DNA from 2 places in the Cupriavidus nantongensis genome. Region 1 is predicted to be linked to the other one. Evidence: riboswitches for the same ligand, from Rfam matches in the RefSeq annotation. Region 1 holds a riboswitch; the other holds the start of a gene.
The links. Region 1 has a riboswitch for glycine ahead of A2G96_RS22570 (D-amino acid dehydrogenase). Riboswitches for the same ligand answer to the same signal wherever they lie in the genome.

Region 1 (7,199 bases):
CATCGACAGCAGCCTGGAACACCGCAAGGAACTCGCGCGCGAGCTGCACTACAGCGGCGACATGAACGACTCCGCGGCGATGAACGTGTGGCTGCACAAGCGGCTGATGCAGGAGCTGGCCGCCAACGGCGGCAAGCTGCCGAAGGAACTGTCCTGAGCGATGCCGTGAAAGGCGGCGCCGGGCCGGCGCCGCTGCGGTTTCAGCCCGCGATGCCGGCCCAGCGCAGATGCCTGGCCCAGTCACCTTCGCTGATCACGCCGGACACGCCCTGCCGCTGGCCGTCGGCGCGATAGAAGTAGGTGCGCGGCATTTCGCCCATCCAGTCGGGGTCGACCGCATAGCGCAGCCGCTCCTGCGGCTCGTGCCCGAACACCCACGCATTGCGCGTCAGCCGGACGCGTTCGAGCATCTTTTGCACCTGCGGCGAGGCGTCGGCACTGTCGGTCGCCAGCGTGACGACGCGCAAGTCCGGATGCCGCGCCCGCAGCTTGCCGATGGCGTCGAAGTTGCGCTTGCAATAGACGCAATCCAGCGACCACACCACCAGCACGAAGGGCTTGCCCTGCTGGCTGGCGGCGATGCGCGCGGCGTTGGCGGATTCGAACACGGCAACGCGGTCGGCGGCATTGGCGGTGCCGAGCATCAGCGCGCATGTGGCAACGGCGGCGGTCATAGCGGCGGCGAGCAGTTGGCGGCGCGATCGCATCATGCGCCCTCCTGCCCGAGCGCGAACACCTGGAAGCCATCGGCCTCGGTACGCCACAGCACGTAGGCGCGGCCGGCGTGCTGCAGCAGGTGCGGCTGGTCGGAGTCGCGTTCGGTGCCGGCCAGCTTGCGCGTCTGCCAGGTCTTGCCGCCGTCGCGCGACAGCATGGCGGAAAGCCGCGTCTGCTGGCCGTCGAACGATTTCCACACCACCGCGATGTCGTTGTCGTTCAGCGCGACGATATCGGCATGCTGTGCGCGCGCGTCGTCGAGCGGGCGCTGCGCCTGCAGCTTGCCGTCGCGCCAGCGGCCCACCGACACCGTCGGCTTGCCGTCGCGCACGCTGAACCAGACCATGTGCACGGTGCCGTCCGGCGCCACTGACGCGCCGGGGCCGTGGTGCGGGCACGCGTCGATGCGCCAGTCGTCGAAGGTGGCGCGCTGCATCGGCGTGGCCTTGCCGTCTGCGCCAAGCAGCGCCAGCGCGTGGTCGCGCGCGTTGGGCGGGAACACATGGCGCCACAGCGCCAGCATGCTGCCGTCGGGCGCGGGCGTCAGCGCGATGCGGCAGCATTCGCAAGACTGGTCGGCGATCTTGTAGTCGCCCTGGAAGCTCTTGCCTTGGTCGGCGGAGACAGCGTAGTAGATCGCGGCGCCGGCATACGGCTGCTTGCGCGCCTGCGCGGCGGTCACATCACGCTTGTCGATCCAGCTGACGAAGACGCGCCCGGCCGGGTCCACCGCGAGGGCGTCGAAGCGGTGCGCGATCTGGTCGCGATTGGCATGCACCGTCAGCGGTTCGGCAAAGGTCTTGCCGCCGTCGCTGGAGCGCGCAAAGCGGATAAAGCCGGTCCATGGCTTGGGCAGCGGCTGGGTCCAGGTGATGTAGACCTCCCCGTCGGCGCCGGTGGCCACCTTGGGGCGGCTTTCATGATCCGCGGCGACGGGCTCCGGCGTGGCGTTGACATGCCGCGCTTCGCTGAAGCTGCGACCGTAGTCCGTCGACGAACGCACCGCGACATGCTGGCCGTCCTTGTAGGCGATCCACAGCTTGCCGTCGCGATCGAAGGCGGCGCCGGTGCCCAGTTCGCTCATTTTCGGCTTGGCCTGGGCGCCGTGGCTGGCGTGAGCGCCATGCTCCTGCGCGGCCGCGACGACAGGCGCGAGCGTGGCGCAAGCCACCAGTCCGGCAGCGATCAGGCGGACAGCGCGGCGCGCGCCTGGCAGGGTTGGAGTCAGCGTGTTCACGTGCTCAGAAGGAGAGTTTCGCCTCCGCATAGAACGTCCGGCCCGGGTACGGGTGGTAGACGTAATAGCGCTGGTCGGTGAGGTTGTCGATGCCAAGCCCGAGGCGAACGTTCTTTGCGGGCTTGTACGTCACCTTGACGTCGAAGGTCAGGAAGCTGCTGGTGCCGCCGAAGGTGTCGGGGTTGGTGTCCGAATTGTCGAGCGTATTGTACTGCCGGCCCGAATACGTCATCGCCAGCGTGCCGGCCCACGCCGGCGTAAAGCGATAGGTGCCCACCAGGTTGGCGCGCCACTTCGGGATGCGGTAGAAATACTTGCCGACCGAGGCCGGGTTGTTGGCGTTCTCCAGCGTCTTCGAATGGTTGTAGGCGCCGCTGGCCGACAGGTCGAAGCCGCGCACCAGCACATCGCGCCCGTCATAGGCCAGCTCGATGCCGCGCGTGCGCACCCGCTCGACGTTCTGGAAGCTGGTGACGGTGGGGAATACCGTGGTGTTGGTCTGGCTGACCAGCGCATCCCGGATATCGTCCTCGTACAGCGAGACGCGGAAGTTCGACGCGTCCACCGTGCGTTCGAAGGTCAGGTCCTTGGAGAATGATCGTTCCGGCCGCAGGCTGGGATCGTTGTTGATCAGCGAAGTGCCGGTGATGCGGCCCTGGAACAGCTCGCTGACGGTCGGGTAGCGATAGGCCTGGCCCAGCGACAGCCGGCCCAGCCAGTCCTGCCCGAACGCCTTCTCCAGCGCCAGCTTGGGCGACCAGTTGGATTCGCTGCGCACCGGATAGCCGATGTCCACGCCGGGCTGGCTGCGGCTGCCGTCATAGGCGCGCCAGTGCTCGTAGCGCACGCCGGGGATCAGCTTCCAGTCCTCGGCGAAGTACCAGGCGTCCTGCGCGTAGAGCGCCTGGGTCTCGGTCTTGCCGGTGAAGGCATTGTTGAACGCGGTGATGGTGGCCGCGCGCCAGTCCGAGGTGTTGTAGGTGGTATTGCTCAGCCGGTAGTTGTCATAGTGGTAGCCGAAGGTGATCCAGTGCCCGCCCTGCAGGCGCTCCGGGCGGTAGTCGGCCTTCAGGTCGAGCGTGCGCCAGCCGGTGCCGTCGCCATACGTCACAGTGCCCGGTCCGTTGCCGACGGTGCTGGCGCTGCGGCTCACGTCCTTGCTGACATCGAACAGCGACGCCACGCCGGAAAAGTTCCACCCCGTCTGGTTGCGCGTGCGCAGCGACAGGCCGTACAGCCAGCGCGCATCCTCGCCATTGCCGGGCGCAAAGGCGTTGGCCGGAATCACGTACTGGTAGCCGCCGATATTGACCGGGCCGCTGGATACGACATTGCCATTGGCATCGCGCAGGTAGCTGCCGGTGGTGCTGGAGCGGTCCTGCTGCCAGTAGGCGGCGGTGAACTGCGCCTGCAGCGTGCTGGTGATGTCGTAGCCGAGCTTGAGCTTGAGCTGGTCCTGCACGGTGTGCGTGACGCCCTCGCTGTTCACCCCCATCACCACGCGGTCGCGCCCGCTCTGGTCCCGGTCGAAATAGGCGCCGGACACCGGCGTGTCCGCCGCGCCCGCGGGCCGCGTCGAGCGCGATGCGGTGTAGAAGCTCAGCGGCTGGCTCTTGCTGTCCTGCCGGTCCACGCTGACCAGCCACGAGAACGCGCCGACGCGATCGCCCACGTAGGCGTTGGCATGCACCCCGTTGAAGTTATCGTGGGTGCCGTACAGGTTGAAGCGCTGTGTGAACAGCTGCACGCTGGCGTCACCCTCGAACTTCTGCGGCGTGCGCGTGGTGATCAGCACCGTCGCGCCCAGCGAATTGCCGGGATACAGCGCCGAATACGGGCCGTACAGCACGTCCATGCGCTCGATCTCGGCGGCATTGACCAGCGACCAGCGCGGCGGGAAGCTGTAGTCCGAACCAAGCAGGTTGGACAGCAGCAGGCCATCCGCATAGACCAGCCCGCGCGCCGACTGGCGCGAGCTGGTGCTGCGCACCGAGATGATCGAATTCATATCGCCGATAAAGCGCTTGCGCACGGCGAGGTTGGGCGCGTACTTGAGCGCGTCTTCGGTATTGACCACGTTGAAGTCGGCCATGCGCGTGCTGCTGATGCCATACGCCGGCGCCGGCGTGTTGGGCGGCACCGCCGGCACCTCGCCGCGGTCGGGTCCGGCCGATACCACCACCTCCGGCAACGACGCGGGAGCCTCCACTGCCTGCGCGGCGGCCACGGCAGGGCCCATCAGCACTGCCGAGACGGCCAGTGCAATGCGATTTTTCTTCACTGAATACCTTGCTTTTTGTCTTGTTCTGGCTCGCTGGCCTGCGCGGCAGCAGGCGCACCCTCCCGCATCTTTCTGAGAGCGAGCGCTGACATTTTATGGGGCCTGGCGGCGCTGGCCGATGCGACATAGCGACGCGGCCGGCGCGGCCATTTCCGCTTGTATCCGTGTTAACCCGCATATCCAATACGGGGCCTTGTCACTACATTGCCCCGACTGGCGTCAAGCCAGCGTGATGCAGGGAGAGACTGTCGCGGCGCCCGCCGCGCACGGCGCCGAAGGAGCAACCGCCCCGGAAACTCTCAGGCAAAAGGACCGGCATCACCCGTCAGTGCACTCTGAAGAATGCCGGACGCCATCGTCCGCCCGGCATACCGAAGGAGCAAGCGCGCCCGCCCCGCGGCAAGGCGTCGTGAATCTCTCAGGTCCAGAACAGAGGGGGCGTCCTCCACGCATGTTGCGTGCGGACTCCACCCCCCGACGTTCCCGGAACCTGCAGATCATGAAGACAATCGCTGTTATCGGCGGTGGCATCACTGGTGTCACCACGGCCTACGCGCTGGCCCGGCGCGGATTCTCCGTCACCCTGTACGAACGGCACCGCTATGCCGCCATGGAGACCTCGTTCGCAAACGGCGGGCAACTGTCCGCCTCCAACGCCGAGGTCTGGACCCACTGGTCCACCATCGTCAAGGGGATGAAGTGGATGCTGCGCAACGATGCGCCGCTGCTGGTCAATCCCCGGCCCAGCTGGCACAAGCTGTCGTGGTTCGCCGAGTTCATCGCGTCGATTCCCCACTACCGCCGCAACACCATCGAGACCGCGCGCCTGGCCATCGCTGCACGCGAGCACCTGTTTGCGTGGGCGGCGCAGGAAGGCATCGACTTCGACCTGAAGCGCGCCGGCATCCTCCATATCTACCGCGACCGCGCCGGCTTCGAGCATGCCGGCCGCGTCTCGGCGCTGCTGGCGCAAGGCGGGCTCGAGCGGCGCGCGGTGACCCCGCAGGAGATGCGCACGATCGAGCCGACACTGGCGGGCTCCTACTACGGCGGCTACTTCACCGAGAGCGATTCGACCGGCGACATCCACAAGTTCACCAGCGGACTGGCCGCCGCCGCCGCGCGCCTGGGCGTGCGCTGCATGTACGGCCAGGACGTGCGCGCGGTCAAGACCGACGGCCGGCGCGCCACCATCACCGTACAGGATGGCAACGACAGCACCACTGCCACCTTCGACGGCGCCGTGATCTGCGCCGGCACCGCCAGCCGCGCACTGGCCGCCGCGCTGGGCGACCGCGTCAACATCTATCCGGTCAAGGGCTATTCGATCACCGTCAACCTGACCGATGACGCCAGCCGCGCCGCCGCCCCGACGGTCAGCCTGCTCGACGACGAAACCAAGCTGGTCACCAGCCGCCTCGGCGACGACCGCTTCCGCGTTGCCGGCACCGCCGAGTTCAACGGCACCAACCGCGATATCCGCGCCGACCGCATCCGCCCGCTGGTGGACTGGGTGCAGCAGTGCTTCCCCGGCGTCAGCACGCGCAGCGTGGTGCCATGGGCCGGCCTGCGGCCGATGCTGCCCGACATGCTGCCGCGCGTAGGACGCGGGCGAGCGGCCTGCATCTTCTACAACACCGGGCACGGGCATTTGGGGTGGACCTTGTCGGCAGTGACGGCGGACATGGTGGCGGGGGTTGTGGACCAGGCAATGGGGAGTGCGCCGGCGATGGTGCCTGGCGCGGCCCTGGCGCCTGCCCAAGCCTGATTCCCGCACGCGCATTTTCAAGAGTCTGCGATTTCTAGATCCGTTGCCCGGATCCAAACTTCGCGCGCCCCTGGAAATGCGATATCTCTCATCGATTCCCCGGTAGCTACGCGAAATACTGGTGGTGTCATCGGACCACCGATGATCGGGTGTGGAAAGCCCGGATGTCTGACCGAGGGCAGGCGTTGCTCTTGCAGCAAGCAACGCCTGTGTGATCGCATGGTTCCCATGGCGGGCCAAGCGAGGCAGCCGCAAGGCTGGCCGGTTCCCCTCGTCAGACCGGTCTTTCCACCCTCGTTGACTGGCCCGCCGCCCTCACGTGGAAAGGAGTGGCGCGCACTCACTTGTGAGGGAATCAATGATGACGATCGATGAAATAACCAACGAGTGCCTGCAGCAGGTTCGCGCGGGAATTGAAGGAGTTCTCGTACTGCTGGATCATGAAAGCGAAAGCTCGGAGGGCTGCTTCAGTGCGCTGTGCCTGCTTGGCATGGTGAAGATGCAGCTGGATGGGCTGATAGTTGAGCGAGAGCGGTTGCAATAGTGGTTGGGGGGTGTGATGGCCTGTGCTGTCACACCTTGTATTGCGGGAATCAGTACGGATACACCAACTGCAACTCAATCCTCAGCTCGCCTGCCTGGAAAATCTGACGGACGGGCGTTGCCGGAGGATGCTGAAGAAATGGTCAGGTTCCTTAGAACTGTCATCTTGCATGGACACAGTTTTTGCGTTGCACCCTCGCTGCCTCTTGCTCGACGTAGCGCTTGATATACACGCAAAACTGCGGCACATTAATCGCCACGAGATAAGAATATGCGTTCGGGAAGCCATCCACTAACTGAGCATGATTTCGAATCACTACGATTGGGAACCCGGAAGCCCAGCTCCCGTAATCCGACGGCACAGCGAGGTCAAGCACGCGATCCTACGCTCCTATCTCGTCGACTATTTTCTCACTCTCGTCGCATCACCGGCGCAAGACCGAATCAGGCTGACGATCGTCGACGGATTTTGCGGAGGCGGTTGCTATCAAAATAGCAGTGGAAAGAAGGTGCCGGGGTCACCCATCGTCATTCTGGAGGCGATGCGTGAGGCGCAGGTAAGGATTATGGACCTGCAACAGCGCCGCAAGAACATCGATATTGATGTGGAATTGATCTGCATCGATGAGTCGGCGGCAGCTATTGAGTATCTA
Region 2 (7,199 bases), on a different contig from region 1:
CCGTAGATCAGGTCCAGGCTGACCGAGCGGAAGCCGAGCGCGCGCGCGGCATCGACCACGGCGCGGGTCTCCGCGAACGGCTGGATGCGATGGATGGCCTGCTGCACCTCGGGGTCGAAATCCTGCACGCCCAGGCTGACGCGGTTGAAGCCCAGCTCGGCCAGCAGCGCCATGCGGTGCTGGTCGACGCGGCGCGGATCGATCTCGATCGAGTGCTCGCCGTCGGCCGCCAGCAGGAAGTGCGTGTTCAGCAGCGCCATCACGCGACGCATTTCCTCCGGGTTCAGGAAGGTCGGCGTGCCGCCGCCCCAGTGCGACTGGATCACCTGCCGGCGCTCGCCGAGCCGCCCCGCCACCAGCGCCATCTCGCGGCCCAGGTAGCTGACGTAGCGCGCGCTGCGGCCGTGGTCGCGGGTGATGATCTTGTTGCAGCCGCAGTAGTAGCAGATGTTCTCGCAGAACGGGATATGCAGGTACAGCGACAGCGGTGCCGGCGCGTTGGCGCGGCAGGCGTCCAGCGCGTCGTGGTACAGCGACGGGTCGGGACGGTTGTGGAAGCGGTCGGCGGTCGGGTACGAGGTATAGCGCGGGCCGTTGCCGTCGATGCGCCCGGCAAGCGCGCGGAAGTCGGAGAGTGCGCGACGGTCGAGCGCGGGGGAAGTCATGGCAGGCGGGTTCATGGGGGCGCGGGGGAATGGGTATGCGACACGTCATCGTAGGACCGGGCCGCCGCCTGCAGCTTGACCGCCGTCAAGGGCGCGCCTGAGCCGAGCGGCGCCGCTGCCGCCGGGCTGCGCGCGTACGTCACATTGGCGTCATGGGTGCCGGGTACGCTGCGCGCCACCGCGCCCGCGCGCGATCCGTCACCGTGCCAGCCATGCCCAGTTCCCGCCGCCCCGACCCGCCCACGCCGTACCCACCGCTGCGCTGTCACCCGCCGGCACATTCCGGCCGGCGCCGGCTGCTTGCCGCGACCGGCCTGGTGCTGGCGCTGCCTGCGTTGGCTCCTCAGGCCCAGGCGCCGCGCACGGTGGTGGTCGGGCATCTGGTCGACCGCAACGGCGCGCAGTCCGACCTGGCGCGCGACTACCTGGCCGGCGCCAAGGTCCTGTTCGACGCCGTCAACGCCGCCGGCGGACCGGTGCGGATCCAGCATGTGGTGCGCGATGCGGACCCCGATCCGCGCCGCGCGCTGGCGCAGGCAGTGTCGCTGGCCGATACCGAGCATGCGGGGCTGCTGTTCGGCCCCGGCGACCGGCTGCTGCCCGTGCTGGCGTCATCGACCGAACTGGCCCGGCGCGGCATGCAGATCGTCGCGCCGCTGTCGGGGCTGGCGCTGGCCGCGGACAATGTCTGGTACACGCGGGCCGACTACCAGGCCGAACTGGACGCGGCCGCGCAACAGTTGCGCGGCTACGGGCTGACGCAGATCGCGCTGGCGGTGGCGCCGGACTTTGCGGTGTCGTCGCTGGCCCGGCTGGAAGCGCAGACCGGCACCCGCGCGGTGCTGCTGGAAGGCAATGGCGAAGCTGCGGCGCGGCGCATTGCCGCAACGCGCCCCGGCGCGGTGATCGTCGCCGGCGACACCCTGGCCTATGCCGAGCTGGGCCGGGCGCTGGCGGCGCAGGGGTGGTACGGCTTCCTGGTCGGACTGTCCGCGGTCAGCGCCAATGCCGCGCGCGAGATCCTGGGCCGCGGCTACGCCGGCGGCATGGTGCTGACCCAGGTTGCGCCCGGCCCGCAGCAGGCAACATTGCGGGTGGTGAAGGAACACGTGGCGCGCATGAAGCAGTACCTGGACGAACCGCCATCGCCTGCGACGCTGGCCGGCTATATCGGCGCCGCCTGGCTGGCGCGGGCGTTGCAGGGCGTCCGCACCGGCGGCGCGGCGGAACTGCGGCGCGCGCTGCAGAGCCGCGTCGACGTGGGCGACTTCACGCTCGACTTCACGCGCGGACAGCGCGGCTCGCAGTACGTCACGCTGGCGGTGTCGGGCGCGCGCTAGGGCTTCGATCGAGCGCGCGGCTCAGCCGGCGGCCGCCTTGCCGCTGCCTCCGTTCCCGAGCAGCGCCTTGAGCGCGCCCAGTCGGTCCTTGGGGCTCATCGCCGGAGTCGCGTCGACCGGCGCGGGCGCCTCTTCCAGCTTCATCTCGCCGATAAAGCGCGACGGCTGGCACGAGTAGGTCTCTCGCGCGCGCTTGCGCTTCTTGCACCAGCTGACATGCAGGCTGCGCTGCGCGCGCGTGATGCCCACGTACATCAGGCGCCGCTCTTCCTCGATCTTCTCGTCGCTCATGTCCTCGTCCTCGCGGCAATGGGGCAGGATGCCCTCCTCCACGCCGACCAGGAACACATGCGGATATTCCAGCCCCTTGGACGCATGCAGCGTGGACAGCCGCACCGCGTCGGGGTCTTCCTCGCGGCCCTCGAGCATGCTCATCAGCGCCACGGTCTGGGTCAGTTCGAGCAGGTTCTTGCCATCGCTGCCGAAGCCGTCGGCGGTATCGAAGCCGGTCGCTTCGTCGCCGTCCGCGCCCTCGGGCTTGGTCCCCTTGCGCTTCAGCCAGTCGAGGAATTCCAGCGTATTGGTCCAGCGCGACTGCGCCTGCCGTTCGTCGAAGCTGTCGTACAGGTAGGCCTCGTAGTGGATGCCTGCCATCAGGTCGTCGAGCACCTCGGTGGCCGGGTCCTTGGCCGCGCGCTCGGCCAGCCGCACCATCGATTCGCAAAACACGCGCAGCGGCTCCAGCTGGCGCGGCTGCAGCTTGCCCTCGATGCCGCCCATCATCGCCGCCTCGAACAGCGACACCTTGGCCTGGCCGGCGAAGGTGCCCAGCACTTCGAGCGTGGTGTTGCCAACGCCGCGCCGCGGCGTGGTGATGGCGCGGATAAAGGCGGGATCGTCGTCAGGGTTGGCGATCAGGCGCAGGTAGGCGCAGATGTCCTTGATCTCGGCCTTGTCGAAGAAGCTCTGGCCGCCCGACAGCACGTAGGGGATGCGCTCGCGCCGCAGGATCTGCTCGAACAGCCGCGCCTGGTGGTTGCCGCGGTACAGGATGGCATAGTCGCGGAACTGCGCGCGGCGCTCGAACTTGTGCGCGGACAGGCGGAACACCACCGACTCGGCCTCGTGCTCCTCGTCGTTCATCGGGTGGACGGCGATGGGGTCGCCCATGCCGTGCTCGCTCCACAGCTTCTTGTCGAACAGCTTGGGGTTGTTGGCGATGACGGCGTTGGCCGCTTCCAGGATGCGCACGGTGGAGCGGTAGTTCTGCTCCAGCTTGATCACCTTCAGGTCGGGGAAGTCGGTCTGCAGCCCGCGCAGGTTGTCCAGCGTGGCGCCGCGCCAGCCATAGATGGCCTGGTCGTCGTCGCCCACCGCGGTGAAGGCCGGCGCGCGCAGGTGCGAGCCGCCCGCCAGCAGCTTGAGCAGCTGGTACTGGCAGGCGTTGGTGTCCTGGTATTCGTCGACCAGGAAGTAGCGCAGGCGGTTCTGCCACTTCAGCTGCACCGCTTCATTGCGCGCGAACAGTTCCGCCGGCAGTCGGATCAGGTCGTCGAAATCCACCGCCTGGTACGCGTTCAGCGTGGCGACGTAGTTGCGGTAGACCAGCGCGGCCTGGTGCTCGTCGGCATTGGCGGCCTGCGCGATCGCGGCCTCGGGGTCGACCATGCCGTTCTTCCACAGCGAGATCGTGCTCTGCACGCCGCGGATCAGCTTCTTGTCGGTGGTGCCGAGCTGCTCCTGGATCAGGCCGAAGCAGTCGTCCGAATCCATGATCGAGAACTGCGGCTTCAGGCCGACGTGCTCGGCTTCCATGCGCAGGATCTGCACGCCCAGCGAGTGGAAGGTACAGACCGTCAGCTGCCTGAGCGGAATGCGCTTGCCCTCGCGCGTGGTCTTGCCCTCCATCAGCTTGGCGATGCGCTCCTGCATTTCCTTGGCCGCCTTGTTGGTAAACGTTACGGCGGCGATATGGCGCGGCTCGAAGCCCTTGTCCTCGATCAGATGCGCGATCTTCTGCGTGATCACCCGGGTCTTGCCGGAGCCCGCGCCGGCCAGCACCAGGCAAGGCCCGTCCAGGTAGCGGACGGCTTCGGATTGGGCGGGGTTCAGGCCATGGGTCATGCGGGGCAGGTGTTCGGGGGCGGCAGCGAATCGACAGAAAAACGGGGAAATGCCGGCATCCCGTCACCCGGGCGTGCGGCAAAGCTGCCGATGTTAACACGCGCGCCGCGACGGGTCAGTCAGCGCAAGCCGCGCGCGCGGGCCGGGCTGTGTCACTGGCGTAACACTTCGTAAAGCGCGGAGCCAATGGCATAACGCGACACTCTAAACAGTGTGTCCCCCGGTCCGCCGGATCGCCTGGGCATGCATGAATCATCACATCGGAGCCAACAATGAAAACCCTGCAAACTTTGACCAAGGTGACCCTGATCGGCATGACGGTCGCGGCCTTTGCCGGTTGCGCGGACATGACCCCGAAACAACGTAACACTGCCATCGGCGCGGGTGCCGGCGCGGTCGGCGGTGCCATCCTGACCGATGGCAGCGCGCTGGGTACGCTGGGCGGCGCGGCCGTGGGCGGCGTGATCGGCAACGTCGTCACCGACGACAAGAAGAAGTAAAGCCCGGGCGCGCAGCGGCGGGTACGGGCCCTTTTGCCGTGGTTTGACAAAGACCGGGCCCTCCCGTACATTGCGCGCATCCGACCGGGAGAGCGCGCATCGCCTGCGCCGCCGAAGGGGTATCACCCGAAAACTCTCAGGCACCACGGACCGGTCGGATCGGCATGCAACATGCACACGATGCATGCCGCACTCTGGAGAGCGGCACCCGCCATTCGTGGCGAGCGTGCCCACCGAAGGGGCGCGCGAGGATGGGATCCACCGGATCCGCCTCGTAATCTCTCAGGTATCGAGGACAGAGGGGTCATCCGCCGCAGCGGATCGCTTGCCATATTGGCATAGCGATGGTTGCGGCGGATGGCCCTTTTTTGTTTTCGCCAACCGAGACTGCCCCCGAGGATTCCATGACGCTCCAGGCCACGCCCCTCAACGCTATCCACCGCGCCCTCGGCGCCCGCATGGTCGACTTCGGCGGCTGGGACATGCCGGTCAACTACGGCTCGCAGATCGAAGAGCACCATGCGGTGCGCAACGATGCCGGCATGTTCGACGTCTCGCACATGTGTGTGGTCGACCTCGCCGGTGCCAACACCCGCAGCTTCCTGCGCGGCCTGCTGGCCAACAACGTCGACAAGCTGCAGACGCCCGGCAAGGCGCTCTATTCCTGCATGCTCGACGAGAACGGCGGCGTCATCGACGACCTGATCGTCTATTTCTTTGCCGAGGACCGTTTCCGCCTGGTAGTCAACGCCGGCACCGCGGTGGGCGATATCGACTGGATCCGCGCCCGCAACGACGCCACTGGCAGCGGCGTGACCATCACGCCGCGCCGCGAGGACGTTGCGCCCGCCGGCGTGGAGCCGCTGGCGATCGTCGCGGTGCAGGGGCCCAACGCCCGCGCCAAGGTGTGGAGCACCTTCCCGTCGACCCAGCCTTCCGATGCGCTCAAGCCGTTCAACGCCGTGGTGGTGCAGGATCCCGCCCTCGGCGAAGTGATGGTGGCGCGCACCGGCTACACCGGCGAAGACGGCTTCGAGCTGGTGGTGCCGGCCGCCAGCGTCGCCGGCCTGTGGGAAAAACTGAATGCCGCGGGCGTGCGCCCGGCCGGCCTGGGTGCGCGCGACACGCTGCGCCTGGAAGCCGGCATGAACCTGTACGGCCAGGACATGGATATCAAGGTCTCGCCGCTGGACGCGGGCCTGGCGTGGACGGTCGACCTGCAGAGCGAGCGCGACTTTACCGGCAAGGCGGCGCTGGCCGCGGCCGGATCGCGCCAGCAGTTCCTCGGCCTGATCCTCCGTGACAAGGGCGGCGTGCTGCGTGCCCACCAGAAAGTCATTACTCCCGCCGGTGACGGCGAAATCACCAGCGGCACCTTCAGCCCCACGCTGTCGCAATCGATCGCGTTCGCGCGCCTGCCCGTGGGCGTGAACGTGGGCGACACCGTGCAGGTGGAGATCCGCGACCGCAAACTCAACGCGACTGTGGTTAAACTGCCGTTTGTGCGTCATGGCAAGGCACTCGTGAGCTAAGGGAAAGCCCCCGCTCACCCAACGGTCGCCCTCGCCTGCCGGCAGCGTTGCCGGGCAGGCATCACCCAAACAAGAAACAGATCTGAATCCGGAGAACCTTCATGAATTTCCCCGCTGACCTCAAGTACACCGAGTCGCATGAGTGGGTGCGCGTCGAAGCCGACGGCACGCTCACCATCGGCATCACCGACCACGCACAGGATGCGCTCGGCGACATCGTCTTCCTGGAACTGCCCGAAGTGGGCAAGTCGGTCGGTGCCGGCGACGCGCTGGCCGTGGTGGAATCGGTGAAGGCCGCTTCCGACATCTACGCACCCGTGGCCGGCGAAGTGATCGCCGTCAACGAGGCCGCCACCGCGGCGCCGGAAAGCGTCAACGCCAACGCCTTCGACGCGTGGCTGTTCAAGCTCAAGCCGGCCAATGGCGACGACGTCAACGGCCTGATGTCGGCCGACGCCTACAAGGCCAGCGTCGGCGCCTGATTTTCGTCATTCCCGCGCAGGCGGGAATGACAAGCGAAATTGCAGCGCCGCGGCACGGCTGACCACCTGCCGCAGCGCTTCCCACGAGGTTCTTGCCCATGAACGCCCCGCTGCCCATGAAAGCCGCCCAAGTGAACCGGCCCACGCTGGCCGAACTGGAGGCGCGCGACGCCTTCGCCGCCCGCCATATCGGCCCCGATACCCCCGAGCAGCAGCACATGCTGAAGGTGCTCGGCTATGACAGCCGCGCCGCGCTGATCGACGCCGTCATCCCCGCCGCCATCCGCCGCCGCGACGGCATGCCGATGGGCGAGTTCACCGAGCCGCTGAGCGAAGAGGCCGCGCTGGCAAAGCTGCGCGCGCTGGCCGGCAAGAACAAGGTGCTGAAGAGCTTTATCGGCCAGGGCTACTTCAACACCATCACGCCCGGCGTCATCCTGCGCAATATCTTCGAGAACCCGGCCTGGTACACCGCCTACACGCCGTACCAGCCCGAGATCTCGCAGGGCCGGCTGGAAGCGATGCTGAATTTCCAGCAGATGGTCACCGACCTGAC

Region 2: linked by a shared signal. The riboswitch ahead of gcvT (glycine cleavage system aminomethyltransferase GcvT) and the one ahead of A2G96_RS22570 (D-amino acid dehydrogenase) in region 1 are both predicted to bind glycine.

What each region holds. Positions count from the first base shown of each region.
Region 1 covers NZ_CP014845.1:268,334-275,532, reverse strand. Annotated here, with positions in the region: gene A2G96_RS22590 (DUF3597 domain-containing protein) at 1-157, shown strand, start outside; gene A2G96_RS22585 (thioredoxin domain-containing protein) at 201-710, opposite strand; gene A2G96_RS22580 (sialidase family protein) at 707-1,954, opposite strand; gene A2G96_RS22575 (TonB-dependent receptor) at 1,959-4,193, opposite strand; glycine riboswitch at 4,462-4,560, shown strand; glycine riboswitch at 4,561-4,678, shown strand; gene A2G96_RS22570 (D-amino acid dehydrogenase) at 4,735-6,003, shown strand; gene A2G96_RS22565 (DUF1484 family protein) at 6,362-6,547, shown strand; gene A2G96_RS22560 (three-Cys-motif partner protein TcmP) at 6,849-7,199, shown strand, end outside.
Region 2 covers NZ_CP014844.1:103,424-110,622, forward strand. Annotated here, with positions in the region: gene hemN (oxygen-independent coproporphyrinogen III oxidase) at 1-680, opposite strand, end outside; gene A2G96_RS00505 (ABC transporter substrate-binding protein) at 878-2,005, shown strand; gene A2G96_RS00510 (UvrD-helicase domain-containing protein) at 2,027-4,129, opposite strand; gene A2G96_RS00515 (glycine zipper 2TM domain-containing protein) at 4,402-4,629, shown strand; glycine riboswitch at 4,705-4,792, shown strand; glycine riboswitch at 4,814-4,938, shown strand; gene gcvT (glycine cleavage system aminomethyltransferase GcvT) at 5,034-6,161, shown strand; gene gcvH (glycine cleavage system protein GcvH) at 6,263-6,643, shown strand; gene gcvP (aminomethyl-transferring glycine dehydrogenase) at 6,742-7,199, shown strand, end outside.